Linked DNA regions of Peribacillus sp. FSL E2-0218. Each later gene encodes a partner of the first gene's protein in a complex. Links are inferred from orthologs where the notes say so. Each region holds a gene or a part of one and is shown in the gene's direction. Other genes may lie near its edges.

Region 1 (14,908 bases):
TGTGCCAATTTTTCGAAGCAGGACTGGTATGTTGGCGATATTTCCCTATTCAATTCGGGGAAATAATCCGGGGCATGCCGAAAGAGGTAGAAAATCACTGGTCGTCCGCTCCACATATTGCCTTGATGACGCCAGTCGACATGTTTTTTACAGTGAAGGATCATATGTATAACCATGTCGGGAAATGTATGCAGGACTTGTCCTTTAAATAGAGAATATGTTATTTGGGAGTTTTAAAAGGTGGTGTAGGAAGATGAAGCATCCTTTTTCGCGGTTCTTTGGGTTTGGCGAAAAAGAAGAACAGCAACTAGAGATGGAGACACCTAGCAATAATAATGAAGAAATAAGAAAAATATCCATTTCTGATATTGTACCTAATCGATTTCAACCAAGGACCGTTTTTAATGACGATAAAATTGCTGAATTGGCTCAAACGATCCATACTCATGGAATCATTCAACCAATCGTAGTAAGGGCTTATGGACAGGGGAAATATGAAATCATAGCAGGTGAACGGCGTTTTCGAGCCATGCAAAAGCTGGGCTGGGAATTGGCACCTGCAATTATCAAGGATTTCACCGATACAGAAACGGCTTCCGTTGCGCTGATAGAAAACCTTCAGCGTGAAGAGTTGACACCGATTGAAGAAGCTTTGGCATACGGTAAACTCTTGGAGCTGCATAGTTTGACCCAGGAAGCTTTGGCACAAAGGTTGGGGATAGGGCAATCAACCGTTGCGAATAAGCTGCGGCTGCTTAAGCTGCCCCAGGAAGTTCAAGATGCACTTCTTCAAAAGCAAATTACGGAGCGGCATGCCCGTTCGTTGATTCCGTTGAAAAGTCCGGAAAAGCAAATCAAATTGCTTTTGGAAATCATCGAAAAAGGGTTGAATGTCAAGCAGACGGAAGAGCAGGTCGTCAAGCTTCTGACAGGTACGGTGCAAAAACCGAAACCTAAGCGGAAGGCGTTCAGTAAGGACATGAGGATCGCCGTGAACACGATCCGGCAATCGCTCAGCATGGTTACAGACAACGGAATAAACTTGGATGCAGAGGAAGAAGAATTCGAGGAGTATTATCAATTCACGATAAAAATACCCAAGAAAAAATCTTGATCCCCATTCTTGGCCCAGCTTGGTAGTCTCCGATTACCAAGCTTTTTTTGCCTTCGCAGGGCTTATCTTTTGCGAAAGTGTTACGCTTTTCCGCGGCTTTTCGTGCCGTTTAGGCATTTTTCAATTTTTTGTGGAATTGAAGAAAACGATTTCTTCCAGTAATATTCATGATAAAATAGAAAGAAATAAGTGGATTTACGGTAATAAATGGCGTATTGAAGATAGTTGAAAGCAGGTGAATTCGTGGGTAAGATTCTTGCCATTGCCAATCAAAAAGGCGGTGTAGGAAAAACGACAACTTCTGTCAGTCTAAGTGCGTGCCTTGCTTACATAGGGCAGAAAGTCTTAATGGTCGATATCGATCCGCAGGGAAATGCGACGAGCGGTGCAGGTATTGATAAAGCAGATGTCGAGCAGTGTATTTATGATGTATTGGTGGATGACGTCGAAGCCAGTGCCGTCATCTTGGAAACAAAGGTGGAAAACTTATATGCCATACCTGCGACCATTCAACTTGCAGGTGCTGAAATTGAACTGGTACCAACGATATCAAGGGAAGTGCGCTTAAAAAGGGCATTGGAAGAGGTGCAAAGCGAATACGATTACATTGTGATCGACTGTCCTCCATCTCTAGGCTTGCTCACGCTTAATGCTTTGACGGCGGCTGATGCCGTTTTGATTCCCGTCCAATGTGAATATTATGCATTGGAGGGCTTAAGTCAACTCTTGAATACGGTCCGACTCGTGCAAAAGCATTTGAACCATGAGTTGAAAATCGAAGGTGTGCTATTGACGATGCTGGATGCGAGAACGAATTTAGGTCTCCAGGTCATTGAAGAAGTCAAAAAGTACTTCCAGGATAAAGTTTATCAAACGATCATACCCCGCAATGTGCGTTTGAGCGAGGCACCGAGCCATGGAGAACCAATCATCATTTATGATCCGAAATCACGTGGAGCGGAGGTCTATTTAGAATTGGCAAAGGAAGTGGTATCACATGGCTAAAGGGCTTGGCAAAGGACTTAACGCACTTTTCAATAATGGTGAAATAAGTAAAGATGAAATCGTGCGCGAAATCAAATTAAGGGAACTAAGGCCAAATCCTTATCAGCCCCGAAAGAACTTCCGGCTTGAAGCGATAGAAGAACTGAAGCAATCGATCGAGGAGCATGGGATCCTGCAGCCGATTATTGCCCGGAAAAGTATCAAGGGATATGAAATCGTGGCTGGGGAGAGACGCTATCGTGCTGCCATGGAAGCTGGTTTGAAGACAGTTCCTGTCGTTGTCCGGGAATTGAATGAACAGCAGATGATGGAACTGGCCATTTTGGAAAACCTGCAACGGGAAGATTTAAACCCGATCGAGGAAGCGGCGGCCTATCAGACACTGCTGGAAAAACTGGAATTCACCCAGGAGCAGCTGGCCAACCGCCTGGGGAAAAGCCGGCCCCATATTGCCAACCATGTGCGATTGCTATCGCTGCCTGAAGGGATAAGGAGCCATATCTCAGCGGGGAAACTGTCGATGGGACATGGCCGGGCATTACTGGGCATCAAGAACAAGGAAATGCTGAAGCCTGTAGTGGATAAAATCCTCAAAGAAGGAATGAATGTAAGACAGCTGGAGCAATACATACATCAATTGAACGATCGCGTTTCACGTGAAACGAAACCAAATAAACAAGAGAAAAAAGATATTTTCATAAAACAGCGCGAGACAAGCCTTCGCGAAAGGCTGGGAACCAGTGTAACGATAAAGCAGAGCAAGAAAAAAGGGAAAATAGAAATCGAATTTTTTTCAAAAGAAGATCTAGAGCGGATTCTGGACTTGATCGATCAAGAGAACCTTTCCTCATAACTTGGAAAATGGCATGTCGATTTATTTTTTCACTGTCGAAAAATGGGTGAATTAGATGATGGTTTTATTAGGTACTTTGGTGAATGGTGCGTGCATTTTAATCGGTTCGATTTTGGGAAGGTATTTACAGCATATACCTGAAAAGATAAAAGAAACGGTCATGAGTGGAATCGGCTTGGCCATCATGGTTTTAGGCCTGCAGATGGGATTGAAAAGTGAGCAGTTCATTCTTGTCATTTTAAGCATCGTAGGGGGCGCTGCCCTTGGCGAATGGGTCAATCTTGAAGGCAGGCTGAATTCTTTAGGGAATTGGATCGAGCGCAGGATGAAGGCCAAGGAAGGGACTTCGATTTCGCAGGGGTTTGTAACGGCTACGCTCATATTCGGGATTGGGGCGATGGCGATTATCGGTGCCCTGGATAGCGGGATCAGGAATAATCATGATGTTCTGATGACGAAAGCGATCATTGATGGGTTTACTGCACTTGTCCTTGCCAGCACGCTAGGGATAGGTGTCCTCTTTTCAGCATTTCCGATCATTATTTATGAAGGTTTCATTGCAATCTTTTCAAGACAAATCAACACGATGATACCGACTGCCTTAATGGATTCGTTCATATTGGAAATGACCGCAACGGGGGGCGTCATGATATTGGCGTTAGGCCTGAACATCATCGGCATCACCAAAATCAGGGTCGCAAACCTGCTTCCGGGCATCCTCGTTACGGCCATTCTCGTCACGATCATGTATTATGTTTAAACAAGAAGGAAGGGACATTCCCTTCCTTCTTGTAATTGGTTTCGTTCTTATCAAATTTTCCCGGTGGAAAAGGCTTCTATCTAGGAGTTAAAAAAGGTGATTGGGGCGGGTGTTCGAAACTCCTGCGGAAAAGCGCGTCTACGAGCGGGGGTAAGCGGAACCGCCTCTGAATAAGCGATGAACGGCCGGAAAAAGTGAGTGAACGGCCGAAAAACCTGCGTCGAAGGTCGGAAAAAGTGAGTGAACGGTCGGAAAACCTGCGTCGAAGGTCGGAAAAAGTGAGTGGAAGGCCGAAAAACCTGCACTGCCTGGAGTGGAAATCAACGTCCACATTGTACATGCCTTAAAAAATAGACAAACTCGATTTTCATCAAGTTTGCCTGCAGTCTGAAAGGATCTTCCATGGAAGATCCTTTTTTATTTCCTAAAACCAATGTTAGTGTTCAGTGGCACTACCGCTTCAATCATTTCAGTTGCTTCCAGTCATTTATGTTTCACAATATAAGGAGTGAATCTTGATCTGATCAGTCTATACACGATTCATTAAAGGGTTTTTTCTTGCTTCAATGCCCAAGTGAATGGCGTGATGGCTGGTTTTGCTTGATAAAGATTTTGCGCCTCATCAATTCCTGCGGCAATGGTTTTGGCCATTTTCAGCACAAGATTGAGACGGGTGTTTTGCAGGACCATGAATTCCATGAATCCACTGACATTGACGATTCCCGTGATATGGGCATTACCAACGGAAGGAAGATCTTTATTGACTCCAGCACCGGGTTTCACGGGGCCTTGCCCGATTTGGACGATGCCAACGCTTTTCAGTTTACCTAAGCAAGCATCGATGCCTATGATAAAGGAATCAGTATGAATCTTATTTATCTCGTTCAATTTCTCCTGCAGATTCATTGCATGGATAGGGTCGTCCAGAGTCCCATACACATGGAAAGGAGAAGAGTTGTTTTGCGTTTTCTCGCTTAGCAGAGTGCCGACAAGCGGTCCGAGTGAATCGCCTGTAGAACGGTCCGTGCCGATGCAGACAATGACGATGGGCTGAAGCTTTCCGGTTGGCAGAAGGTTGATCAATTCTTGGGAAATTTGTTTGGATGCATCCGTATCTTCATGAAGGATGCGACTCAATCTATTTTTATTAGTATGAAATAGACTAGAATTCAGATTCATCGACTCAGCTCCTTTATTTTATTCGGTATTACAGTATACGGATAAAAAGGGGAAAATATACGGCATTAATGTTATCGGTGAGGGGATATTTTGTAGAGCCTGCAAACGGGCGAAGGGGAGATGGATAGATGTTTCTTCCATTCTACCAATTGCTTTCTATATATTCTGGTGCTTTATCATCTGGGAAAAAACGTCTAATTCTTTTACCTCTATACCCATAATTTTTTTGTACAGAAACCCTTATTTCTTGTTAAAATAGAGAAAACTTCTTTTAATCATGGTTAGTTTAAGGCAAAAGGGGTACAGGAATACGTCCATAAAAGAAAATCATAGAGAAGAAAAAAAGCTTTGCAGCATTATGCAAGAGGTAGGAGGAAAACATGAGCCGCATGTATGATAACGTTACAAGCGAATTATTGGATGAAAAGATATGGTTGTTGATAGGCGAGGGCATTATTAAAATCTTCCTTGTTCTATTGTTATCGCGTATTATTATTACTATAGGAAAGACCCTTTTAAATAAATTCTTCAAAGCTCGTTCAAGAACTCCGATTCGGGTTTCGGAGCGCAGGGAAGCGACCCTCATAAAGTTGCTGGAAAATATCATTACCTATGTGATCAATTTCATCGCTTTGATGATGATCCTTGAAATTTTTGGACTTCATGTAATGCCATTGCTTGCTGGTGCAGGGGTAATCGGCTTGGCCATCGGGTTTGGTGCCCAAAGTTTGGTCAAGGATATCATTACAGGATTTTTCGTGATTTTTGAAGATCAATTTTCGGTTGGTGATTATATTAAGATCAATACCTATGAGGGAGAAGTCATTGAAATCGGGCTTCGGACAACGAAAATTAAAAGTGATGCAGGCGAATTGCACTTCATTCCTAACGGCAGCATCATACAAGTCACCAACTATTCGATTTTGAACAGCAAGGCGGTCGTTGATGTGACAATCGCCAATGATGGATCGATCGAGCGTGCCGAAAGGGTTCTGATTGAGCTTTTAAACAGCATGGAAGGCAAATACGATGCCCTGGTCAAAGCTCCTGAATTTTTGGGGATCGAAACGATAAATCCTGATGAAGTCGTCCTTCGGGTTACAGCGGAAACCAAGCCATTGCAAAATGTCGAATTCAGCAGGGTTTTGAGAAAAGAAATAAGTGCTGCCCTCGATTTAATTGGGATTAAATCCACTTACAGTGGCAGCGAGTCGTAGAATTAGGGGGCTCAATGGTCATGGAGGAAAAAGAATTTGCGCTGAACGATATCGTGGAAATGAAAAAACCACATCCGTGCGGTGTGAATAAGTGGAAAATCATTCGCCTAGGCATGGATATCCGGATAAAATGTGAAGGCTGCGGCCACAGCGTAATGCTTGCACGACGTGAATTCGCAAAGAAAATGAAAAAAGTTCTGGAAAAGCATGAGAAGTGATCATGCTTTTTTCTTTATGTGAAAGTAGTCCTGCCATCTCAATGATTTACTTGTCTTTTTATGAAGCGAAATCTATAATTGGGAAAGGTTTAGGTAATTGGATGGTGCTTATAGAAGATCAATCCTTTTTCCATATGTACGAACTATCTTGAAGGAGTGAAATATAAATGGCTTTAACAGCTGGTATTGTCGGTTTGCCTAACGTAGGGAAATCCACTTTATTTAATGCAATTACTCAGGCAGGTGCGGAATCTGCGAACTATCCTTTTTGTACGATCGACCCGAACGTCGGGATCGTGGAAGTGCCGGATCACCGTTTGCAAAAATTGACCGATTTGGTCCAACCGAAAAAAACGGTTCCGACAGCATTCGAATTCACCGATATCGCCGGGATTGTAAAAGGGGCAAGTAAAGGTGAGGGTCTTGGCAATAAGTTCCTTTCTCACATCCGTCAAGTTGATGCGATTTGTCAGGTTGTCCGTTGTTTCGCTGATGACAACATTACGCATGTTTCCGGAAAAGTGAATCCGATCGATGATATCGAAGTCATCAATCTTGAATTGATCCTTGCCGATTTGGAATCGGTTGATAAACGTATCGACCGTGTCGGCAAAATGGCCAAGCAAAAAGATAAGGACGCAGTGGCTGAACATGAAATCCTTGTCACTTTGAAAGCGGCATTGGAAGAAGAAAAACCTGCCCGTTCCGTTGAATTTACTGAAGAACAGCTGAAAATCGTCAAGGGCATGCATTTGCTTACGGCGAAGCCGACGCTTTATGTGGCGAACGTAAGCGAAGATGAAGTGGCTAATGCCGATGACAACGAATATGTGCAGCAGGTCCGTGAATATGCAGCGAACGAAAACGCGGAAGTAATCGTGATTTGTGCCAAAATCGAAGAAGAAATTGCCGAGCTTGACGGTGAAGAAAAGGAAATGTTCTTATCTGAACTAGGCATCGAGGAGTCCGGTCTTGACCAATTGATCCGTGCTTCCTATAACTTGCTTGGATTGGCGACATACTTTACCGCTGGTGTCCAGGAAGTGCGTGCTTGGACATTCCGGAAAGGCATGAAGGCCCCTCAATGTGCGGGTGTCATCCATACCGATTTCGAACGAGGCTTCATCCGTGCCGAAGTCGTTTCTTATACCGATTTGCTAGAAGCGGGCAGTCACGGTGCTGCAAAAGAAGCTGGAAAAGTGCGGCTTGAAGGAAAAGAATACATCGTTAACGATGGCGATGTCATCCATTTCCGTTTTAACGTATAAGAATGAAAGCCCCTGCAGCACAATTTGCAGGGGCTTTCATCCATCGTTTTCAATTAATTGTAATAAGTAGAGCCATTCGTTGCAAAGACTCTACAACTATGCTATAATTTCATCTTGTGAGTAATTATAAATAATTGCTCCTTGCCCAATAGGGCCGCTTAGACCAAAAGGAGGTGACAGTGATGAGAAAATACGAAATTATGTATATCATCCGTCCAAACATTGAGGAAGAAGCTAAAAAAGCTTTAGTTGAACGTTTCAACACAATCCTTACTGATAATGGTGCGGAAGTAGAAGCAAAAGAATGGGGTAAACGCCGTCTTGCATATGAAATCAATGATTTCCGTGATGGTTACTACATGCTTCTTAAAGTTAACGCTGAAAGTGCTGCGATCCAAGAATTCGATCGTCTTGCTAAAATCAGTGAAGACATCATTCGCCACATGGCTACTAGAGAAGAAGTTTAATTCGATTAATATAAATTCAAACCTTGTTTCACATGAAACAAGCTTGAAACCTAGGGGTTGATTCTGATGATGAATCGCGTAGTTTTGGTAGGACGCTTAACTAAAGATCCTGAATTACGATATACACCTAATGGAGTACCTGTAGCAACCTTTACTTTAGCTGTGAACCGTAGTTTTACGAATCAGTCAGGTGAACGTGAAGCAGATTTCATTAATTGTGTAGTTTGGCGTAAACCGGCAGAAAATGTAGCTAACTTCTTGAAAAAAGGCAGTTTGGCTGGCGTGGATGGACGTGTCCAAACACGTAATTATGAAGGACAAGACGGCAAACGCGTATATGTGACGGAGATTCTGGCTGAGAGCGTTCAGTTCCTTGAACCACGAAGCAGTTCAGCGGGTGAAAGAAATGAAGGCGGTTCTTACGGTGGGGGTCAAAGAAGTTATGGTAACAATAATAACGGAAATGACAATAATTCGTATGGACAAAATCCTAATCAGAATCAACGGAGCAATAACAACTACACTCGTGTAGATGATGATCCATTTGCAAATGACGGTAAGACCATCGACATTTCAGATGACGATCTTCCGTTTTAAACAGCCGTTTAAAATGAAAATTCAAAATGCAGGGAGGGAAAATGATTATGGCAATGGGTGGACGTAAAGGACGCGGTAAGCGTAAAAAGGTTTGTTATTTCACATCAAACGGTATCACTAAAATTGATTACAAAGATACAGATCTTCTTAAAAAATTCGTCTCAGAACGCGGTAAAATCTTACCACGTCGTGTAACTGGCACAAGCGCTAAATATCAACGTAAATTAACGATTGCTATTAAACGCTCACGTACTATGGCATTACTTCCATACGTATCTGGTGAATAATTAAAATGGGCGCATTGAGGAATCATCCTTAATGCGCCTTTTTTTATAAATCATATCCTTTTCTGAAATCCGCTGAAATTGCGGCTTTTTTATTTTCCAAGGAAATAATATTCATTTCTTGAAAAAAGAATGTCATGTTTGAAATATCCTGGCCGTAACGGATACAATATAAAGATGAGCTTAAGACAATAAAACAGGGGGTGAAAAATAGATGAATAGCGGGAGACGAATTGCGGAGGGTGGAGCCCTTTTGGCACTATATTGCATTTTACTGTTCATCACCATCCATGTCCCGTTAATGGGTACCATCACTCTTTTCTTTTTACCGACTCCTTTCATTTTGTTTGCAATCAAACAAAAGCTTTCTTGGAGCCTGGTTTACTTATTCATCGCTTCGTTGTTGACGCTCCTCATCGGGTCTATACTATCCGTACCATTGACCCTGCTTATGGGTGTTACGGGAATGGTGATCGGCTATTGCTTGAGGAAGGATAAACCGTTGGTAACTGCGTTCATAAGTGCAGTCCTTGTGTTCCTGGGAGGCACAATCTTAATATATGCAGGTTCCGTGTTGATAACGAATGTGAATTACATAGAAAAAGCGTTGGATATGGTTAAGGCATCGGCAGAAAAACCGGTTAACATCATGGGATCTCTTGGGCAGGCACAGAGGGATGAAATCAAAACGCAGATGCATGACTTCATCGATATGTTTTACACGTTGATGCCGAGTTTATTTGTCTTGATGTCCGTCTTGATGGTATTGTTCATTTTCCTCGCTGCACATCCCATTTTGAAGCGATTCAGCGTAAAGGCGTTAAGATGGCCTCATTTTCGAGATCTGCGACTCCCGAAAAGCCTTTTATGGTATTATTTAATTACGATGCTTCTCGCCCTTTTTGTGAATACGGACAAGAACAGCTATGTATATATGGCCATAACGAACTTATTTTTCATCCTGCAGTTCTTCATTTTATTGCAAGGATACTCCCTAATTTTTTATATCGCTCATGTGAAGTCATGGGCCAAGGCCGTGCCCGTTATAATCCTGGTTGTGACCTTGCTGTTTCCGCTTCCGATTATCACGACGGTCATCCGATTTTTAGGTATAATGGATTTAGGCTTTCCTTTTCGGGAGACATTCAGGAAAAAGGGTTAGCTTTTTGTAAAACAGATGCTTTTAGGAGCTGAAACTATGCCATCTTATTTGAAGGAATACTCGATTAAGTCCCCTTTGTATGGGATGCTGGCCGCAGGCGTGTTACTTTTGGGCGTACTGGCTTACTATAATTGGGTCATTGCCCTTATTGGACTGTTGATTCTTGCTGGTTTATTTTATTTAACATTAAGAATGGTCGAAAAAAAACAACGTAAGACCGAAGAGTATATAACTACTTTATCTTACCGATTGAAGAAGGTCGGCGAGGAAGCGTTATTGGAAATGCCGATCGGAATCATGCTCTTTAATGAAGATTATTACATCGAATGGACCAATCCATTCCTGGCCTCCTGTTTTAGCGAGGATTCATTGGCTGGAAGGTCCCTATATGATGTCGCGGACTCGATCGTCCCATTGATCAAACAGGAAATCGAGACAGAAACACTGACGCTCCACGATCGGAAATTCAAAGTGGTCCACAAGCGTGAGGAAAGACTCCTTTACTTCTTTGATGTGACGGAGCAAGTGGAAATCGAGAAACTATATGAAGATGAACGGACGGCCATTGCCATCATCCTCCTCGATAATTATGATGATTTGACTCAGGGCATGGATGATCAGCGTAAAAGCAGCATCAACAGCTTGGTCACTTCACTTCTTGATAAATGGGCAAGGGATAATGGCGTTTTCTTTAAACGGGTATCCTCGGAACGATTCATTGCTATCTTCAATGAACATATTCTGCAGCAATTGGAAAAGGGGAAATTCTCGATCCTGGATGAAATCAGGGAAACGACAGCCAAGCAAAACGTACCACTGACCTTGAGCATAGGTGTCGGCTCCGCCGTATCATCACTGCCGGAACTAGGTTCGCTCGCGCAGTCCAGCCTGGATCTGGCACTTGGACGGGGCGGTGATCAGGTCGCGATCAAGCAGTCGAATGGAAAAGTGAAATTCTATGGCGGGAAGACCAACCCGATGGAAAAACGCACAAGGGTCCGTGCACGCGTGATTTCCCATGCATTGAAGGATATCGTCCTTGATAGCGATAAGGTCATTGTCATGGGCCATAAAAACCCGGATATGGACGCAATCGGTTCAGCAATCGGCATCTTGAAGGTCGCACAGATGAATGAACGGGAAGGGTATATCGTCATTAACACCCAACAGCTGGATAGCAGTGTCCTTCGGTTAATGGAAGAAATCAAGAATAAAGAAGACCTGTATGCCCGGTTCATAACGCCGGATGAAGCGTTTGAAATGATTACGGATGAGACATTGCTTGTCGTGGTCGATACGCATAAACCTTCAATGGTGATTGAAGAGCGGTTATTGAATAGGATCGATAAGGTTGTCGTCATTGACCATCATCGCCGCGGTGAAGAGTTCATCAAGAATTCATTGCTCGTCTATATGGAGCCCTATGCGTCTTCAACAGCTGAGCTTGTGACGGAGCTGCTTGAATATCAGCCGAAGCGCTCGAAGATAGACATGTTGGAAGCGACCTCGCTTCTTGCCGGCATCATCGTCGATACGAAAAGCTTCACATTGAGAACCGGTTCCCGTACCTTTGATGCAGCGTCCTATTTAAGGGCGCATGGGGCCGATACGGTTCTCGTCCAGAAATTCCTGAAGGAAGATGTGGACACATACATTAAACGGTCGAAGCTCATCGAAGAAGTGATCTTTTATAAAAAAGGAATTGCCATTGCCTCGGCTAAAACCGACCAGATCCATAATCAGGTGCTGATTGCCCAGGCTGCCGATACCCTATTGACGATGGACGGTGTCGTTGCTTCCTTCGTCATGGCTAAGCGATCTGATGATACGGTGGGCATCAGTGCACGCTCCCTCGGGGATATCAATGTCCAGGTGATCATGGAAATGCTGAATGGAGGCGGGCACTTGACGAATGCCGCCACTCAGCAGGCATGCTCGATCGAAGAAGCGGAAAGCCGGTTAAAAGCGGCGATAGACGAATATTTAGAAGGGGGACAAAGAGAATGAAGGTAATATTTCTAAAAGATGTTAAAGGTAAAGGGAAAAAAGGGGAAGTTAAAAATGTTGCGGATGGATATGCACATAATTTCCTGATCAAGCAAGGATTGGCCGTTGAAGCAAATAATACAAATGTAAAAACGCTGGAAGCACAGAAGAATAAAGAACAATCGCTCGCTGCCGAAGAGCTTCAGCAAGCTGAAGACCTGAAAGTGCAACTGGAGAAATTGACAGTCGAGTTATCCGCCAAAGCGGGTGAGGGCGGCCGTTTATTCGGTTCGATCACGACGAAGCAAATCGCATCGGAGCTTCAGAAAAAACATGGCATCAAGCTTGATAAACGCAAGATGGAGCTTGCTGACGGCATCCGTTCTTTAGGACATACGAAGCTGCCCGTCAAGCTTCACCCTGAAGTCACGGCGACATTGACTGTGCATGTAAAAGAAATTAACTAATTTTAGCTGTTTCATATCTGTGAAAAATTGATAAAATAGAGTTAGACGAAAAATGTGATTGGGCATGTAGTCCTTTCACTTTTTTCTTTTGGCTAGAAACGTATAAGCTAGCAAAAAAGGTATCCTCTTAGAATGGGAGGTTTTAAGATATGATAGAACAATTTCAAGATAGGATCCCCCCTCAAAATATAGAAGCCGAACAGGCTGTACTGGGAGCCATTTTTCTAGAGCCATCTTCATTGACCGTTACTTCGGAAGTTTTGATTCCGGAGGATTTTTACAGAAGCTCGCATCAAAAGATTTTTAATGTGATGCTTAATTTGAATGACGAAGGCAAAGCGGTCGATTTGATCACGGTGACGGAAGAACTGGCTGCGACAAAAAACCTTGAAGAAGTTGGCGGTGTTTCTTATTTAAGTGAATTGGCCGGGTCGGTCCCTACCGCGGCCAATATTGAATATTATGCCCGCATCGTCGAGGAGAAGTCTTTGCTCCGCCGTTTGATCAGGACAGCGACCAACATCGCCCAGGAAGGCTACAGTCGCGAGGACGAGGTCGAGGAGCTGCTCGGGGAAGCAGAAAAAACGATCATGGAAGTGGCCCAGCGTAAAAATTCCGGGTCTTTCCAAAATATTAAAGATGTATTGGTTGCGACATACGATAACATAGAAATTCTGACCAACCGTAAAGGGGATGTCACGGGAATACCGACAGGGTTTGCTGAACTGGATCGAATGACGGCAGGGTTTCAACGTAATGATCTCATTATAGTGGGCGCCCGTCCCTCTGTAGGTAAAACGGCATTTGCCTTGAATATCGCTCAAAACGTTGCGACCAAAACGGAGGAAAATGTAGCGATTTTCAGTCTTGAAATGGGTGCAGAGCAGCTCGTTATGCGTATGCTCTGTGCCGAAGGAAACATAAACGCCCAGAACCTACGGACAGGTTCCTTGACCGATGAGGATTGGCGCAAGCTTACGATGGCGATGGGAAGCTTGTCGAATGCCGGCATTTATATTGATGATACGCCAGGCGTGAGGATCGGTGAAATTCGCTCAAAATGCCGCCGTCTGAAACAGGAACATGGCCTTGGCATGATCTTGATCGATTACCTGCAGTTAATTCAAGGCGATGGTCGTTCAGGCGACAACCGTCAGCAGGAGGTATCCGAGATTTCACGTTCACTCAAAGCGCTCGCTCGTGAACTTAAAGTGCCAGTCATCGCCCTTTCCCAGCTATCCCGGGGAGTGGAGCAGCGCCAGGATAAGCGCCCGATGATGTCTGATATCCGGGAATCGGGGAGTATCGAGCAAGATGCCGATATCGTCGCATTCTTATACCGTGATGATTATTATGATAAAGAATCCGAGAACAAAAATATCATTGAAATCATCATAGCGAAACAGCGTAATGGCCCGGTAGGAACGGTTTCACTTGCCTTCGTGAAGGAGTACAATAAATTCGTTAACCTCGAACGGCGATTCGATGATGATTCGATGTCGCCCGGGGCATAGGGAACAGCCCGCCATAAAACATGGCGGGCTGTTTTGCGTTTGGTTGCTTGGACCGGAAATTAACCACACCGCGAAAACAACCTTATTTTTAGATGCAGCATGTAATAATGCAATTCGTCTCCTGAAAAAGGAGTGCATTTTGATCATAATAAAAGCGAGTGCAGGGAATAATACGGAGATAATCCAAAACCAATCAGGCCGGGAATGCAGTCGCTTGCCCTTTTTTACGAACAAATTATTTTTAAAAATGTGTAATGTTCGGATTTTGTATTGACTTCACCTTTGGATTATTGATAAAATAGGTTTGTTTGATAAGAACCGGTTATTGATCGGTATTACGGAACCTTTGGAGGTGCTTTATTCAGATGTCATCAGTTGTAGTAGTCGGTACACAATGGGGAGACGAAGGTAAAGGTAAAATAACAGATTTTCTATCCCAGAATGCGGAAGCCATTGCTCGTTATCAAGGCGGGAACAATGCAGGGCATACAATAAAATTTAATGGTGTTACTTATAAACTGCATTTAATTCCGTCAGGGATTTTTTATAGTGATAAAATTTGTGTCATTGGAAATGGTATGGTGGTCGATCCGAAAGCTCTTGTAGAGGAGCTTGCTTATTTGCATAGCCATGGAGTGAGTACGGATAATCTTCGTATTTCGAACCGTGCCCATGTCATTCTTCCTTATCATATCAAATTAGATGAAGTCGAAGAAGATCGTAAAGGCGCCAATAAGATTGGAACGACAAAAAAAGGGATCGGCCCTGCTTATATGGACAAGGCTGCCCGTAACGGAATCCGGATGGCCGACCTTTT
Region 2 (14,835 bases), 1.8 Mb from region 1 along the record:
ACCTAATGAAGCGATCGCTTTGTTGGGCAATGGAGATTCAAATGTTAAAGTGCTTGAAGAGGAGCTGGGCATTTCCGTCATTACCCGCGGTGAAGCCGTCAGCGTCGCTGGCGCCATCGATCGGGTAACGATGGGACAGGAAATCCTGAAAGCCCTATTGACAGTGATCAGAAAAGGAATTGCAATCAGTTCTAGAGATGTGCTTTATGCCATTGAATTGGCTAGAAAAGGAACCCTTGAGTATTTCGGTGAATTGTATGATGAGGAAGTCGCCAAGACGGCCAAGGGGAAATCGATTAAAGTCAAAACGATTGGGCAGAGATATTATATCCAGGCGATAAAGAAGCACGACCTCGTTTTTGGAATCGGGCCCGCCGGAACAGGGAAGACCTATCTCGCCGTAGTGATGGCGATCAATGCGCTAAAAAATGGACAGGTTAAGCGGATCATCCTGACAAGGCCTGCCGTGGAAGCTGGCGAAAGCCTCGGTTTTCTTCCAGGCGACCTGAAGGAAAAGGTAGATCCTTATCTGCGGCCGCTTTACGATGCTCTGCATGACCTCCTGGGGATGGAGCAGACCCAGAGGATGATAGAGCGAGGGACGATTGAAATCGCTCCCTTGGCTTATATGAGGGGCCGTACGCTTGAAGATGCCTTTGTCATTTTGGATGAAGCCCAAAATACGACGGAAGCCCAGATGAAAATGTTCCTGACCCGCCTTGGCTTCGGGTCGAAGATGGTCATTACCGGGGACCGGACCCAGATTGACCTTCCTAAGGGGATGAAGTCAGGATTGGTAAGGGTAGAGGAGATTTTGAAGAATGTCAAAGGCCTTTCCTTCGTTTACTTCGAACAAAGCGATGTTGTGCGACATCCGCTTGTTGCCAAAATCATCACTGCTTACGAACAGGCAAAGGTATAAGAACGAATCCGCCATTTCAATCGGCGGATTTTTCGTGATGTGCCCAAATGTCCCGCCTTTTTCTTGAAAAAGTGGAAATGGGGCGAGAGAAGCCTTACATTTATCTAATACGCAGGTGAAAAATGATATGAAAACTGTTATGATTTTACATATCTAGAATAATAACCATCAATTTTTTAGGAGGACCTTCCTTGAATCGTATCCAGAAATTCTTCGCTAAACTTAAAGGGCTATTGGTCCATCGTTTTTTTCAAGTGCTTTTGTTCATCATTCTTGGTGTATTTGCTTATGGGTTAATGTTTTCCAACGTTAAACCGGAAAGAGTCCAAGTGGAGCTTTTTAAGCCGGCGGAACAGACGATCCGTTCAACCAAGACTGTGGAAGATACTTATAAGACGGAACAGGAAAAAGAAGAGATAGCTAAACAGGTGGCGGATGTATATTCGTTGAAAAAAGAGTATGCCAAGAATAAAGTCGACCTGATTTCATCGATTTTCGATACGGCGATCGAGGTGAAAAAGGAAACCGATCCTGATAACGAACATATAAAGGATGGGGAGAAGGAGAATAAAAAGGAAACCTTGAAGACGGATGCCCAAAAGGTTTCCATTCTAAAAGAAAAATTGACTGATGAGGTCAATAAAAATATTGAGGAATCCGTTTTCCTTGCTTTAGTTCAGGCGGATGAAGATGAGCTGAAGATTGCGAGGGACTCCACCATCACTGCCGTGAATAATGTGATGAGCAACAGGATTGCAGCGAGTGATGTCGAAAATGCGAAGAAAAAGGTCGTAGAGGAACTGGGCTATATGAGTATCAGCAGTGATATGAAAAAAGCCTCTAATTCCTTGGCGCGCACGGCGATCATCCAAAATGTTTTCTTTGACAAGGATAAAACGGAGGAACAGCGGAGGAAAGCGATTGAAAGCGTGGAGCCGATCCGAATCCTCCAAGGGCAGATCATCGTTGAGGAAAATCAGTTAGTGGACAGGGACGTATATCGGCAGCTTGAACTGGCAGGTTTTGTGAATACCGAGTCGACCATTTACCCGTATATCGGGCTGCTGTTATTCATCGTGTTGACCTTTGCTGCCTTTTATTACTTTTTCACCTTTTCCATTTCCAAACAGGAGAACAAGTACAATCAATTATTGATTTTCAGTCTTGTCTTTATCCTTTCAATGGCCATGATGAAAACGATCAGCATTCTGGCGGACATGAAAAACTCGAATTTGGAATATATTTTTCCGGTTGCCATGTCTGCGATGCTCATCAAGATATTATTGAACGATAAGCTAGCGGTGGCGATGATCATTTTATTAGGTTCTTATGGAACGATCATATTCAATGGAGATACGCCTGGAAATCTCGATATTTCGATGGGGCTTTATATTATTTTCGGTGGATTGACGGCAATACTCATCTTATCGAGGCTTAATTTTAAATCAAAAGTGCTGGTGGCGGGTCTGTTGCTGTCTTTAATCAATATGGCCTTTGTATTTTCGCTTATCTTTATGATGGACGGACATTATACTAGAATGGAGTATTTGTATTATGCTGTTGCCGCCATAGGTTCCGGTGTGGGCTCGGCTGTATTGACGATGGGCCTGCTGCCATTTTTTGAGTCAGGTTTCGGGATCCTATCATCGATGAAGCTGATCGAACTGTCAAACCCGAATCACCCCTTATTGAGGAAGATCCTGATCGAGGCGCCAGGAACCTACCATCACAGTGTGATGGTCGCCAATTTGGCGGAATCCGCTTGCGAGGCGATCGGTTCGAATGGCCTGCTCGCAAGGGTCGGCAGTTATTATCATGATATCGGCAAAACGAAAATGCCGCATTTTTTCATCGAAAATCAGATGAACGGAGATAATCCGCATGATCGGCTGCAGCCTGAAACGAGCAGGGATATCATCATTGCCCATGCCGTGGATGGCGGGGAGATGCTGCGGAGCCATAAATTCCCTAAAGAAATCGTGGATATTGCGGAGCAGCATCATGGGACCACCTTGTTGAAATTTTTCTACCACAAGGCTAAGAAACAGGATGATGCCACGCTTGAAGATGCTTACCGATATCCTGGACCGAAGGCAATCATGAAGGAAGTGGCGGTCATCGGCATTGCCGACAGTGTAGAAGCTGCCGTGAGGTCGATGCAGCATCCGACTCCGGACAAGATAGAAGAACTGGTAAGTTTCATCATTCAGGAGAGGATCCAAGATGGTCAATTTGATGAATGTGACATTACTATGAGAGAATTAAGTATCGTGAAGCATTCCTTATGTGAATCGCTGAACGGTATCTTCCACTCCAGGATTGAATATCCGGAGCTGGATAAATTAGGACAGAAGGTGAAAGAATGATTTTAGCGATCGATTTAATGGATGAAACGAATGAAGTGACGGAAGAAGCGCAACAGCTTGTTGAAAGCATTTTGCAATTTGCGGCAAAAAAAGAAAAGATCGAAGAAGATACTGAGTTGTCAGTTACATTTGTGGACAATGAGAGAATTCGTGAAATCAATAAGGAGTACCGTCATAAAGATGCAGCCACTGATGTCATTTCCTTTGCACTTGAAGAAATGGGTGAAGATGAAGTCGAGATTATTGGAGGGGAAATGCCCCGCATGTTAGGCGATATCATCATTTCCATCGAGCGGACGAAAGAGCAGGCTGAAGAATATGGGCATTCTTTCGATCGGGAGCTTGGATTTTTGGCGCTTCATGGCTTCCTTCATTTATTGGGATTCGATCACATGAATGAAGAAGAGGAAAAAGTGATGTTCACAAAACAAAAGGAGATCTTGGAAGAATATGGACTTTCAAGAGAAGGATAAAAAAAGGTATCCTTTAATTAAAAGTTTCTCTTTTGCCTGTCAGGGAATTTTGGAGGCAGTTCGAACGGAGCGCAATATCAAGATACATTTTGCGCTAACGGCAATCATCCTATTCTTTGGCTGGTTTTTCTCCTTGAATGGGATGGAATGGCTCTTCATATTGGCAGCGATAGCGGGAACGATTGCATTGGAGCTCGTCAATTCAGCGATTGAAAGGGTAGTGGACCTGGTTACAGATCAATTCCATCCATTGGCCAAGCAGGCAAAAGATATTGCAGCCGGAGCTGTATTCATATATGCTATATTTTCTATCATTGTTGGATTGATTATTTTTTTGCCTAAGCTGGGCCTTTAGCTTTCAGTGAGGCACTCAATTTGAAAGGAAGATGAGAATTGAATACGAAAGAATTGATTGAGGAAGCTAAATTAGCAAGGGAAAAAGCATATGTGCCTTATTCCAAATTCAAAGTGGGCGCAGCCCTTTTAACCGTTGATGGCAAGGTCTACCATGGTTGTAATATAGAAAACGCCGCTTATAGCATGTGCAATTGTGCCGAGAGGACCGCTTTGTTCAGCGCATATGCACATAATGATAAGGCATTCACCAAACTTGCGGTCGTGGCAGATACAGACGGCCCCGTATCTCCATGCGGAGCGTGCAGGCAGGTTATATCTGAACTGTGTGATAAGGATATGCCGGTTGTTTTGACCAATTTAAATGGTGATATAAAAGAATTAACAGTACAGGAATTGCTTCCAGGAGCTTTTTCACCGGAGGATTTAAATGGATAAATTATTTCAAGATACACAAGAAAAAGGTTACAAATCAGGTTTCATCTCGATTATCGGCCGCCCCAACGTTGGAAAGAGTACGTTCTTGAACCGCGTCATTGGTCAAAAAATCGCCATAATGAGTGACAAACCGCAAACGACTAGAAATAAGGTGCAAGGTGTCCTTACGCAAAACGACTCACAAATGATATTCATCGATACGCCTGGAATCCATAAGCCGAAGCATAAGCTTGGTGATTTTATGATGAAAGTGGCAACGAATACATTGAAAGAGGTCGACTTGATTCTTTTCATGATCAATGCGACCGAAGGATATGGCCGCGGTGATGAGTTCATCATTGAAAAACTTCAAACCGTAAAAACGCCCGTTTTCCTAGTGGTTAACAAAATCGACGCGATGCATCCGGATGAGCTGCTGCCGATCATTGAAAAATATCAACAGCTTTATCCTTTCGCGGCAGTCGTTCCGATTTCTGCACTTGAAGGGAATAACGTCGATACACTGCTTGAGCAAATCAAGGAGCACCTGCCTGAAGGTCCCCAGTTTTATCCTGCTGACCAAGTGACCGACCACCCGGAGCGTTTCATCATTTCCGAATTGGTCCGTGAAAAGGTGCTGCACCTGACGCGTGAAGAAATTCCGCATTCGGTGGCCGTTGTCATCGATTCCATTAAAAAGATGGATAACAGTGATACCATTAATGTGATGGCGACCATCGTCGTCGAACGTGATTCCCAGAAAGGCATCGTCATCGGAAAGCAAGGGAAGATGCTCAAGGAAGTCGGAAGCCGTGCGCGCGTGGACATCGAAAACCTATTGGGCTCGAAGGTATTCTTGGAACTATGGGTCAAGGTACAGAAGGATTGGCGCAATAAAGCCAGTCAGCTTCGAGATTATGGTTTCAATGAAAGCGAATATTAATTAACAAATTTTACGCTTCATGAAAGTTTGGAAAACGGTCAAGCTAATTATATGGTCGGATATTCATATTGCTAGTTAAAAATGAAAGGTGGGCTTTATATGTTGGATTTTACCTGGGAATTATTTAGTGAAACAGGTAATGTGGACACCTATTTGCTGTTTAAGGAGATAGAAGTCGAAAGACAGGAAAGACCCTTGGTACTGAAAGAAGAGCTAGCAGAATTTGATTTTCCCGTTTCATAGGTTAGTCTTGACGAGTGTGGGTGGTGTCTTGGTGTGCTCCAAAAATGTGAAGGCATTGTCATAAGGCGAACGGCATATGGAGAAAATAACAAAATCATTACTATTTATACCCGTGAGCTAGGAAAAATTGGCGTTATGGCTAGAGGGGCCAGTAAACCTAACAGTAGGCTATCGGCCGTCACCCAGCTTTTTTGCTCCGGGTATTTTCTTGTAACCACATCAACCGGACTCGGAAGTCTTCAGCAAGGGGAAATGGTCGACTCGCTCCGGTTCATCAGGGAAGACCTTTTTGCCACTGCGTATGCTTCTTACATCGTGGAGTTGCTCGATAAAAGCGTCGAGGATAAAAAACCGAACCCATATTTGTATGAATTGCTTGCGCAAACCTTGCATTACATAAACGAAGAATATGACGCAGAGGTCTTGAAGTTCATTTTTGAAATGAAGATGCTGCCAGTCAATGGGATTAACCCAGTGCTTAATCAATGTGCTGTTTGCGGGGAAACGGAAGGGGAATTCTCCTTCTCGCTCCGGGAAGCGGGGTTCATTTGCCACCGCTGTCTAGGCAAAGATCCTTATCATTATAAAATTTCACCTGCAGCCGTCAAATTGCTGCGGATATTTTATTATTTGGATTTATCCAGGCTCGGAAACATTTCCGTCAAGCCGGAAACGAAAAAGGAACTGCAGAAAATCATTGATGCTTATTATGAGGAATATTCCGGTCTTCATTTGAAATCAAAAAAGTTCCTGAAACAGATTGATACGATGAAAGATATGTTTTAAGACCTGGCCTATTGACATTCCGTGATAGTTTGTATAAAATTCTAATCATTAAAATAGAAGATTGCGTTGATGGAAAAGAGTATCTGTCATTCTCCATAAAAAGCGAGCCCGGGACGGTGGAAGCCGGGATATGGATTTACAGGGAAGGGCGTTTCCGGAGCATGTTGCTTTGAAAAGAGGCCGTTTTATGACGGCAATTAGGGTGGAACCGCGGGTAAACTCTCGTCCCTATGCATAACGCATAGGGACGGGAGTTTTTTGTTTGCAAAAAACTGTTGATGAACTCCGGTCCTGAATGTACAAAGAGCCGTTTTAAATAATTTGGAGGTGTACAATGAATATTCAAAATATGATTTTAACGCTACAAAAGCATTGGTCTGAACAGGGCTGCATATTAATGAATGCTTATGATGTCGAGAAAGGGGCAGGGACGATGAGCCCTTACACGTTCCTAAGAGCGATTGGCCCTGAGCCGTGGAGCGTTGCTTATGTCGAGCCATCACGCCGCCCGGCAGACGGCCGGTACGGCGAGAATCCCAATCGCCTGTATCAGCATCATCAATTCCAGGTGATCATGAAGCCTTCACCTGACAATATCCAAGAGTTATATTTGGATTCACTGCGGGCGTTAGGCATAAATCCGCTTGAGCATGACATTCGCTTCGTCGAGGATAATTGGGAAAACCCATCACTTGGATGTGCAGGCCTAGGTTGGGAAGTATGGCTTGATGGGATGGAAATCACCCAATTTACATATTTCCAACAAGTGGGCGGCCTTGAGTGCAAGCCGGTTTCCGTTGAAATTACGTACGGAATCGAACGCCTCGCCTCCTACATTCAAGATAAGGAAAACGTATTTGACCTTGAATGGACAGAAGGATTCACTGTTCGCGATATATTTGGTCAGCCGGAATACGAGCATTCAAAATATACCTTTGAGACCTCGGACCTTGATATGCTGTTCCAACTGTTTACGATGTATGAAAAGGAAGCACATCGCCAAATGGAAGAAGGTCTTGTTCACCCAGCCTACGATTATGTTTTGAAATGTTCACATACATTTAACCTTTTGGATGCAAAAGGGGCCATCTCGGTTACGGAAAGAACCGGATACATTGCCCGATGCCGAAACTTAGCGCGTAAGGTTGCCAAAACCTTCTATGAAGAGCGGGAAAAATTAGGCTTCCCGATTCTGAAAGTGAAAGGGGAGAATACAAATGAGCAAGCGTGATTTGTTATTGGAAATTGGTTTGGAAGAGCTGCCGGCCCGGTTCGTGACAGCGTCGATGAACCAGCTGTCGGATAAAGTGCAGAAATGGCTGACGGAAAAAGCAATTGAATTCGGAACGGTTGAAGCTTTTTCAACACCAAGACGTTTGGCCGTATTGGTGAAAGATGTGGAAGAATCCCAAAAGGATATTGAAGAAGAAGCAAAAGGACCGGCAAAGAAAATCGCCTTGGATAGTGAAGGGAACTGGTCCAAAGCAGCTTTGGGATTCGTCAGGGGTCAAGGCATGACTTCCGAGGAGATTTATTTCAAGGAACTTAAGGGTGTTGAATATGCCCATGTGAATAAATTCATCAAGGGACAGCCGACTTTACAGCTTTTATCCGAGCTTGCTGAAATCATCAGCGGGATGACGTTTCCGAAAAATATGCGATGGGCCGATCAAGAGCTACGCTTCGCCCGTCCGATTAAGTGGCTGATTGCCCTATTCGGTCATGACGTCGTGCCATTTTCAATTGCGGACGTGCAGACGGGCCGTGAAACGAAAGGTCATCGTTTCTTGGGTGAAAAAGCAATCATCGAGAACCCGGACCAGTATGAAGGAACGTTGACGGAGCAATTTGTTATGGCCGATCCTGATAAACGCCGGCAAGTCATTTTAGATCAAATTAACGGACTTGAGCAGGAAAAAGGCTGGATCATCCCCGTTGATGAATCGTTGCTGGAAGAAGTCAATAATTTAATCGAGTATCCAACGGTCCTATTTGGTCAATTCGAGGAAGAGTTCCTTGAGCTTCCAGCGGAGGTCCTGATCACTTCGATGAAGGAGCATCAGCGCTATTTCCCTGTCAAGGACCAAGAAGGCAAATTACTTCCATACTTTGTAACCGTGCGTAACGGAGATGCCAAGCACTTGGATAAGGTTTCTAAAGGCAATGAAAAAGTATTGCGGGCCCGCTTATCCGATGCAGCATTTTTCTACAAGGAAGATCAGAAAAAAGAAATTTCAGATGCTTTGAAAAAGCTGGACAGCATCGTCTATCATGAAGAAATCGGTACATTAGCCGAAAAAACTGAGCGCGTGACGGAAGTGGCGGGCAAGCTCGCGGACGTCCTGAATTTAGGGAAAGAAAAAGAATGGGCCCTCCGTGCTGCTGAAATCGCCAAGTTCGATTTGGTGAGCCATATGGTTTATGAATTCCCGGAATTGCAAGGTTATATGGGCGAAAAATACGCGCTTCTAAAAGGCGAAGCCAAAGAAGTGGCTGCGGCCATCAACGAACACTATATGCCAAGACATGCGGATGACGATGTACCGCCGTCGGTGATAGGTGCGGTTGTAAGTTTAGCGGAAAAAATGGATACGCTCGCGTCTTTCTTTGCCATTGGCGTCATTCCGACAGGGTCCCAGGATCCATATGCTTTAAGGAGGCAGGCGAGCGGGGTCGTCCAGATCCTTGCCGAGAAGAAATGGAATGTTTCACTAGAGGAGCTCATCGCTTTAAGCCTTAAAGGTCTCGAAGCAAAGGGAATCTTAAAACGAGATGTAGCGGAAGTTAAAGCGGATATGTTCACTTTCTTCAAAGCAAGGATCAAGCATCTCCTGCAAGAAGAGCAAATCCGCTACGATATGATTGATGCAGTTCTTTTCAATAAAGTCGGGTATATCCATTCCATCGTCGAGCGTGCCCACGTCCTCGAGGCGAAAAAGGAAGAAGCGGGCTTTAAAGAAAGCATCGAGGCTTTAAGCCGGGTCATGAACATCGCCGGAAAATGTGATGAAAAAGTGACCGTCGATCCAAGCGCTTTTGAAAATGATCAAGAAAAAGCACTTTATGAAAAGTATCGGCAGGCAGCAAGGCAATATACCAAATCCCAAAATGAAGATGAGCGGTTTGAATTGCTTATTTCACTGCAAACCGAAATAGAGGCGTATTTCGAAAATACGATGGTCATGGCAGAGGATGAAGCCCTCCGCACTAACCGATTATCGCTCATGAAAGATATCAGTGATTGGGTGGGAAGCTTCGCGGCAATGAATAAAATCATCCTTTGATGAAGTGGGATGCAAGGCAAAGGGAAATCCTGTTTTTGAAATGGGTTTCCGCCTTTGCCAAAAGATAAATAGGACAAACATGCCTTTATTAAATAATTTAGTATATAATTATTAAATGAATAACTTTTGTTACTTTGCTCTGCGAAACGCAGTGGGGTGGTGATTACAATCCAATTAAATAAGCGTCAGGAAACTATTTTGCAAATTGTTAAAGAAAATGGACCGATCACTGGAGAACATATTGCAGATAGATTGAATCTTACAAGAGCTACACTTCGTCCCGACCTAGCGATTTTAACGATGGCAGGTTTCCTCGATGCCAGGCCGCGTGTGGGGTATTTTTATACAGGCAGGTCGGGTACACAGCTTTTGACGGACAGCCTGAACCATCTATATGTACGAGATTACCAATCGATCCCCGTCGTTGTGGATGAGGGCATCTCCGTTTATGATGCAATCGTCATGATGTTTTTAGAAGATGTCGGGACCATGTTTGTCGTCGATAAACATGCATTGCTTGTCGGCGTCTTATCCAGAAAGGACTTGTTGCGTGCCAGTATTGGCAAACAGGAGCTTAACTCCATTCCAGTCAATATCATCATGACCAGGATGCCCAATATTACGATGTGCTCAAAAGAAGACCTTCTGATAGATGTTGCCAAAAAATTGATAGATAAACAAATCGATTCATTACCGGTCGTCAAGGACACAGATAAAGGCTATGAAGTAATTGGAAGAATTACAAAAACCAATATAACCAAAGCATTCGTAGCTTTGGCTGATGAAGGGTATTAGGGGGCTTGCAAAAGGGATGACGGAGAATATGAAGGGTTCTATTATATATGTTGTATCGGATTCAGTAGGGGAGACGGCTGAACTGGTTACCAAAGCAGCAGCCAGCCAGTTTGCTGGGTCGGCTTTTTCCATAAAGCGAATTCCGTATATTGAAGACGAACAGAACGTGGATGAAGTGATTTCACTGGCTAAGCTAGATGGGGCGATCATTGCTTATACCCTTGTGAAGCCAGCTATCAGGGCGTATATGAAGGCACAGGTCGAACGTGAAAACCTGTCTGCTTATGACATTTTAGGACCGCTCATGGACATCCTCCAGGAAAGGGCGCCAAAAGGACCGCTCAATGAACCTGGTCTTGTAAGGAAGCTGGATGATGATTATTTCAAGCGTGTTGAAGCGATTGAATTTGCCGTGAAGTATGATGATGGCCGTGATCCTCGAGGCATTTTACGCGCAGATATCGTTCTTGTCGGCGTCTCTCGCACATCAAAAACGCCGCTCTCACAATATTTAGCCCACAAACGCTATAAAGTGGCGAATGTGCCATTAGTTCCTGAGGTGGAGCCGCCAGAAGAATTGTTCCTGGTCCCCCCGGAAAAATGCATTGGTTTAAAGATCAGTCCAGAAAAGCTGAACCATATCCGCAAAGAACGGTTGAAGTCACTCGGGCTGAATGATCATGCCATTTACGCAAATGTGGAGCGCATAAAAGAAGAGTTGACATACTTTGATAAGATCATCTCAAGGCTGAACTGTCCGATCATTGATGTAACCAATAAGGCAGTGGAAGAAACAGCCAATTTGATCATCAATATCCTGCAAAACAAAAATCGCTGATCGTTACACTTTCATAAATCGGGAAAAACCAAAATGTGAGCTGGACACTTGTAGTGTCAGCTCACATTTTAATGCTAAGCCTCCTTTAGGGGATTGTGAACAAAATTAGGATAAAATTACATATTTCACTTCTTCGATTGCATGAAAATATAAACGTAATTTAAATGTTGGCATCTTCCAAACAAATAGACTATAATAAAAAATTGTGAGAAAAAAGTAATCTTAAGGTTTAGACTTAATTAATAAGGAATAAACTAAAGGTTAGTGAGATGTCAAGGTTTTTATCATAAAAATAATTCGACATGTTCCGTATAATTTTAAATGGGCCCGCTCTGCTTTTAGCGCAATGTGCGGCACATCCACTTAAATTAGCAGGTATTCCTTGAAGAATAACGTTGGCTGATTTAGAGAAGGTACTCTGAACTAATGCCGAAACATTCACTATATCTTCATAAAGTTTAGGGGAGAAAAAGGATTATGCAGAAAGATGTAGAATTAAAAGGTATGAATGATAAACCTACGATACATGTCGATGCCGATGCATGCCCGGTGAAAGACGAGATCCTCCATTGTGCCCGTTTGCACGATATTGATGTCTGTTTTGTTGCATCATATAAGAATATGATGAATGACCCTGAAGGGAAATGGGTATATGTCGATGCAGACAAGGAAGCCGCGGATCTTTATATAGTAAACTCAGTAAAAAAGGGTGATATTGTCGTTACTGCCGATATCGGATTGGCCGGGACCCTGCTTCCTAAAGGTGTTTACGTTCTTTCTCCAAGGGGAAAGGAATACACGGACGAGAATATTTTCATGCTCCTGGATATGCGGTATCAGTCGGCTAAGCTGCGCAGGCAAGGTAAGCATACGAAAGGGCCGAAACCATTCACGAAGGAAGATCGCCTTAGCTTTACAAATAAACTTTTGAAAACTTTGTCGAACTTTGCAGGGAATTAGGAATCCGTATCGAATTAGAAACTATCACCGATATGGCAAGGTGGAAAAATGATAAATGGCCGTATAGAAGATGAGAAAATTAACCAAATTCGCGAAGCTGTGGACATTGTTGATCTAATTGGGGAGTATGTCCAGCTGAAGAAGCAAGGGCGCAATTACTTTGGCCTTTGTCCTTTCCATGGTGAAAACTCGCCCTCGTTTTCCGTTTCACCGGATAAACAAATCTTTCACTGTTTCGGATGCGGGGCGGGCGGAAACATTTTCACCTTCTTGATGGACATAGAAGGCTATAATTTTGTGGAATCGGCAAAAGCTTTAGCCGAAAAAGGAAATGTTCCTTTGGATGTTGAAGTTAATAAGGATTCCAAACGTTCCAACATGCCTGCCGGCTCGCAGCAAATGGTTGAAGCCCATGACCTGCTGCGGAAGTTCTATCATCATCTCCTCGTTAACACGAATGAGGGGCAGGAAGCCCTCGAATACTTGCTTAAGCGGGGTTTTACCGAAGAGACGATAGAAAAGTTCCAAATCGGCTACTCGCTGGATTCATGGGATTTCGTGTCCAAGTTTCTTTTGAAACGTGGATTTCCGGCGGAATATATGGAGCAGGCAGGGCTTATTATTTTCAGGGAAAAAGACGAGTCATATTTTGACCGTTTCAGAAATAGAGTCATGTTTCCAATTATGGATCATCAAGGAAATACGATTGCGTTTTCAGGGAGAGCGATGGGGGACGATGAGCCCAAATATTTGAATAGTCCCGAAACGCCAATCTTTAATAAAAGTAAAACTTTATATAATTTTCATCAAGCAAGACCACATATACGAAAGAAAGAACAAGTTGTTATCTTTGAGGGCTTCGCCGATTGCATTTCAGCTGTGCGTGCAGGGGTGGAGAATTCGGTCGCAACAATGGGTACTGCCCTGACGGAGCAGCATATCCAACTGCTTAAAAGGAATACCGATCAGATACTTATCTGCTACGATTCGGACTCTGCGGGTTTGAATGCTGCCAATCGTGCAGTGAATATGTTACAGGACCAAGACTTTTCAGTGAAGGTCGCTCTCATGCCTGATAACTTGGACCCCGATGACTACATAAAGGAATTCGGTGAAAAAAGCTTTGTTTCTGAAGTAATAGGGGCCAGTTTAACCTACATGGCATTCAAAATGCATTATTTGCGTCGAGGGAAAAATGTAAATAATGAAGGAGATCGAATTCAATATATCGAAGAAGTCCTTAAGGAAATTTCACGATTGCCCAATGCAGTGGAGAGGGATCATTATCTCCGGCAAATATCCTCTGAATTTTCCCTGTCATTGGATGCGCTGGAGCAGCAGCAGCGACAAGTGTTCTTTACCGAACGGAAGAAGGGGACTTTGCCGCAGCCAGCAGCCCAAAAGAAAATGGCCCTGCAATATGAGCATAAGTTAAAGCCTGCACATCATAATGCTGAAACGAAGTTGATTGCCCATATGCTTAAAAGCAGGGATATGAGTTTCAAAATTCAGCAGTTGCTTGGCCAAACATCCTTTCATGTAGATGAACATCAGGCAATCATCACCTATTTATATGCGTTCTATGAAGATGGACACGAACCGGATACAAGCTTTTTCCTAACGTATTTACCGGATCCAAACTTGAGAAGGATCGTTTCGGAAATAGAAATGATGTCAGTGAATGAGGAAGTTACCGATAAAGAGCTGACCGATTGTATAAATCAAGTGTTGAAATATGAAAAGTTGTTAAAGATAAAAGAAAAACAAGTTGAAGAAAAAGATGCAGTCAGACGAAGCGATTATGTCACCGCTGCACAAATAGCCATGGAAATCATTAAATTGCGTAAAATGTTGTAGTTGTTTAGGTGTAAGTCCTGGAAGGAGGGGAACTAATGGCTGAAAAACCAGCACGTTCCAAACAAGTTGATAATGAGTTTAGCCTTGAGCAGGTGAAAGAAAAATTATTAGAGCTAGGAAAAAAACGAGGCTCTTTGACTTTAGAAAAAATCGCTGAAATGATTGGCGGTTTTGAATTGGATTCCGATCAAATGGATGAGTTCTATGAGGTGTTGACTGAAAATGGCGTCGAAATCCTCACTGATGGCGAGGAAGACGATGATGAAGATGATCCAGATGAAAAGAAACTCGCAAAAGAAGAAGAGTTCGATCTGAATGATTTAAGTGTTCCTCCCGGCGTTAAGATTAATGACCCAGTCCGGATGTACTTGAAGGAAATTGGCCGGGTCGACCTATTATCCGCGGAGGAGGAAATCTCCTTGGCTACGCGAATCGAAGATGGGGATGAAGAAGCGAAACGCCGTTTGGCTGAAGCTAACCTACGTCTGGTTGTCTCCATTGCCAAACGCTATGTAGGACGCGGCATGCTTTTCCTTGATTTGATTCAGGAAGGGAATATGGGTCTGATCAAAGCGGTGGAGAAATTCGATTACCGCA

The links.
Region 2: the proteins of dnaB (region 1) and dnaG are in contact, whole or in part, in a crystal structure (PDB 2R6A), measured with the Geobacillus stearothermophilus proteins. The link is inferred for Peribacillus sp. FSL E2-0218 from one-to-one orthologs. Residues at the interface, in WP_033016901.1 of Geobacillus stearothermophilus: Ser13, Glu15, Ala16, Gln18, Glu91, Leu92, Asp94, Ala95, Val96, Pro97, Thr98, Ala99, Ala100, Asn101, Tyr104, Tyr105, Ile108; in WP_049624496.1 of Geobacillus stearothermophilus: Lys456, Leu457, Leu458, Pro459, Ala460, Asn463, Ala464, Leu467, Leu535, Leu536, Ile537, Ala538, Gln544, Glu545, Asp548, Tyr549, His552.

Annotation. Positions count from the first base shown.
Region 1 is NZ_CP150304.1:5,160,126-5,175,033, reverse strand. The notes cover bases 11,931-14,908. They hold dnaB (replicative DNA helicase), read left to right. Parts: upstream 11,931-12,726; coding sequence 12,727-14,091; downstream 14,092-14,908. Other genes in these bases: MHI53_RS24955 (adenylosuccinate synthase), read left to right, coding at 14,457-14,908; rplI (50S ribosomal protein L9), read left to right, coding at 12,128-12,577; MHI53_RS24970 (DHH family phosphoesterase), read left to right, coding at 11,931-12,131. Outside these bases: noc (nucleoid occlusion protein), read left to right, coding at 254-1,114; MHI53_RS25025 (AAA family ATPase), read left to right, coding at 1,358-2,119; MHI53_RS25020 (ParB/RepB/Spo0J family partition protein), read left to right, coding at 2,112-2,972; MHI53_RS25015 (DUF554 domain-containing protein), read left to right, coding at 3,031-3,732; spore protease YyaC, read right to left, coding at 4,276-4,911; MHI53_RS25005 (mechanosensitive ion channel family protein), read left to right, coding at 5,292-6,128; MHI53_RS25000 (DUF951 domain-containing protein), read left to right, coding at 6,149-6,346; redox-regulated ATPase YchF, read left to right, coding at 6,514-7,614; rpsF (30S ribosomal protein S6), read left to right, coding at 7,797-8,081; ssb (single-stranded DNA-binding protein), read left to right, coding at 8,148-8,678; rpsR (30S ribosomal protein S18), read left to right, coding at 8,726-8,965; MHI53_RS24975 (YybS family protein), read left to right, coding at 9,177-10,124; more of MHI53_RS24970, read left to right, coding at 10,161-11,930. UniProt on the Escherichia coli protein: The main replicative DNA helicase, it participates in initiation and elongation during chromosome replication. Travels ahead of the DNA replisome, separating dsDNA into templates for DNA synthesis.
Region 2 is NZ_CP150304.1:3,334,090-3,348,924, reverse strand. What follows is about bases 11,931-14,835. They hold dnaG (DNA primase), read left to right. Parts: upstream 11,931-12,432; coding sequence 12,433-14,238; downstream 14,239-14,835. Other genes in these bases: rpoD (RNA polymerase sigma factor RpoD), read left to right, coding at 14,274-14,835; MHI53_RS16075 (YaiI/YqxD family protein), read left to right, coding at 11,931-12,381. In the rest of the region: MHI53_RS16135 (PhoH family protein), read left to right, coding at 1-922; MHI53_RS16130 (HD family phosphohydrolase), read left to right, coding at 1,114-3,288; rRNA maturation RNase YbeY, read left to right, coding at 3,285-3,761; MHI53_RS16120 (diacylglycerol kinase family protein), read left to right, coding at 3,739-4,116; MHI53_RS16115 (cytidine deaminase), read left to right, coding at 4,155-4,553; GTPase Era, read left to right, coding at 4,546-5,475; MHI53_RS16105 (YqzL family protein), read left to right, coding at 5,575-5,718; DNA repair protein RecO, read left to right, coding at 5,752-6,504; glyQ (glycine--tRNA ligase subunit alpha), read left to right, coding at 6,839-7,735; glyS (glycine--tRNA ligase subunit beta), read left to right, coding at 7,722-9,788; MHI53_RS16085 (helix-turn-helix transcriptional regulator), read left to right, coding at 9,945-10,583; MHI53_RS16080 (pyruvate, water dikinase regulatory protein), read left to right, coding at 10,612-11,421; more of MHI53_RS16075, read left to right, coding at 11,926-11,930. UniProt on the Escherichia coli protein: RNA polymerase that catalyzes the synthesis of short RNA molecules used as primers for DNA polymerase during DNA replication.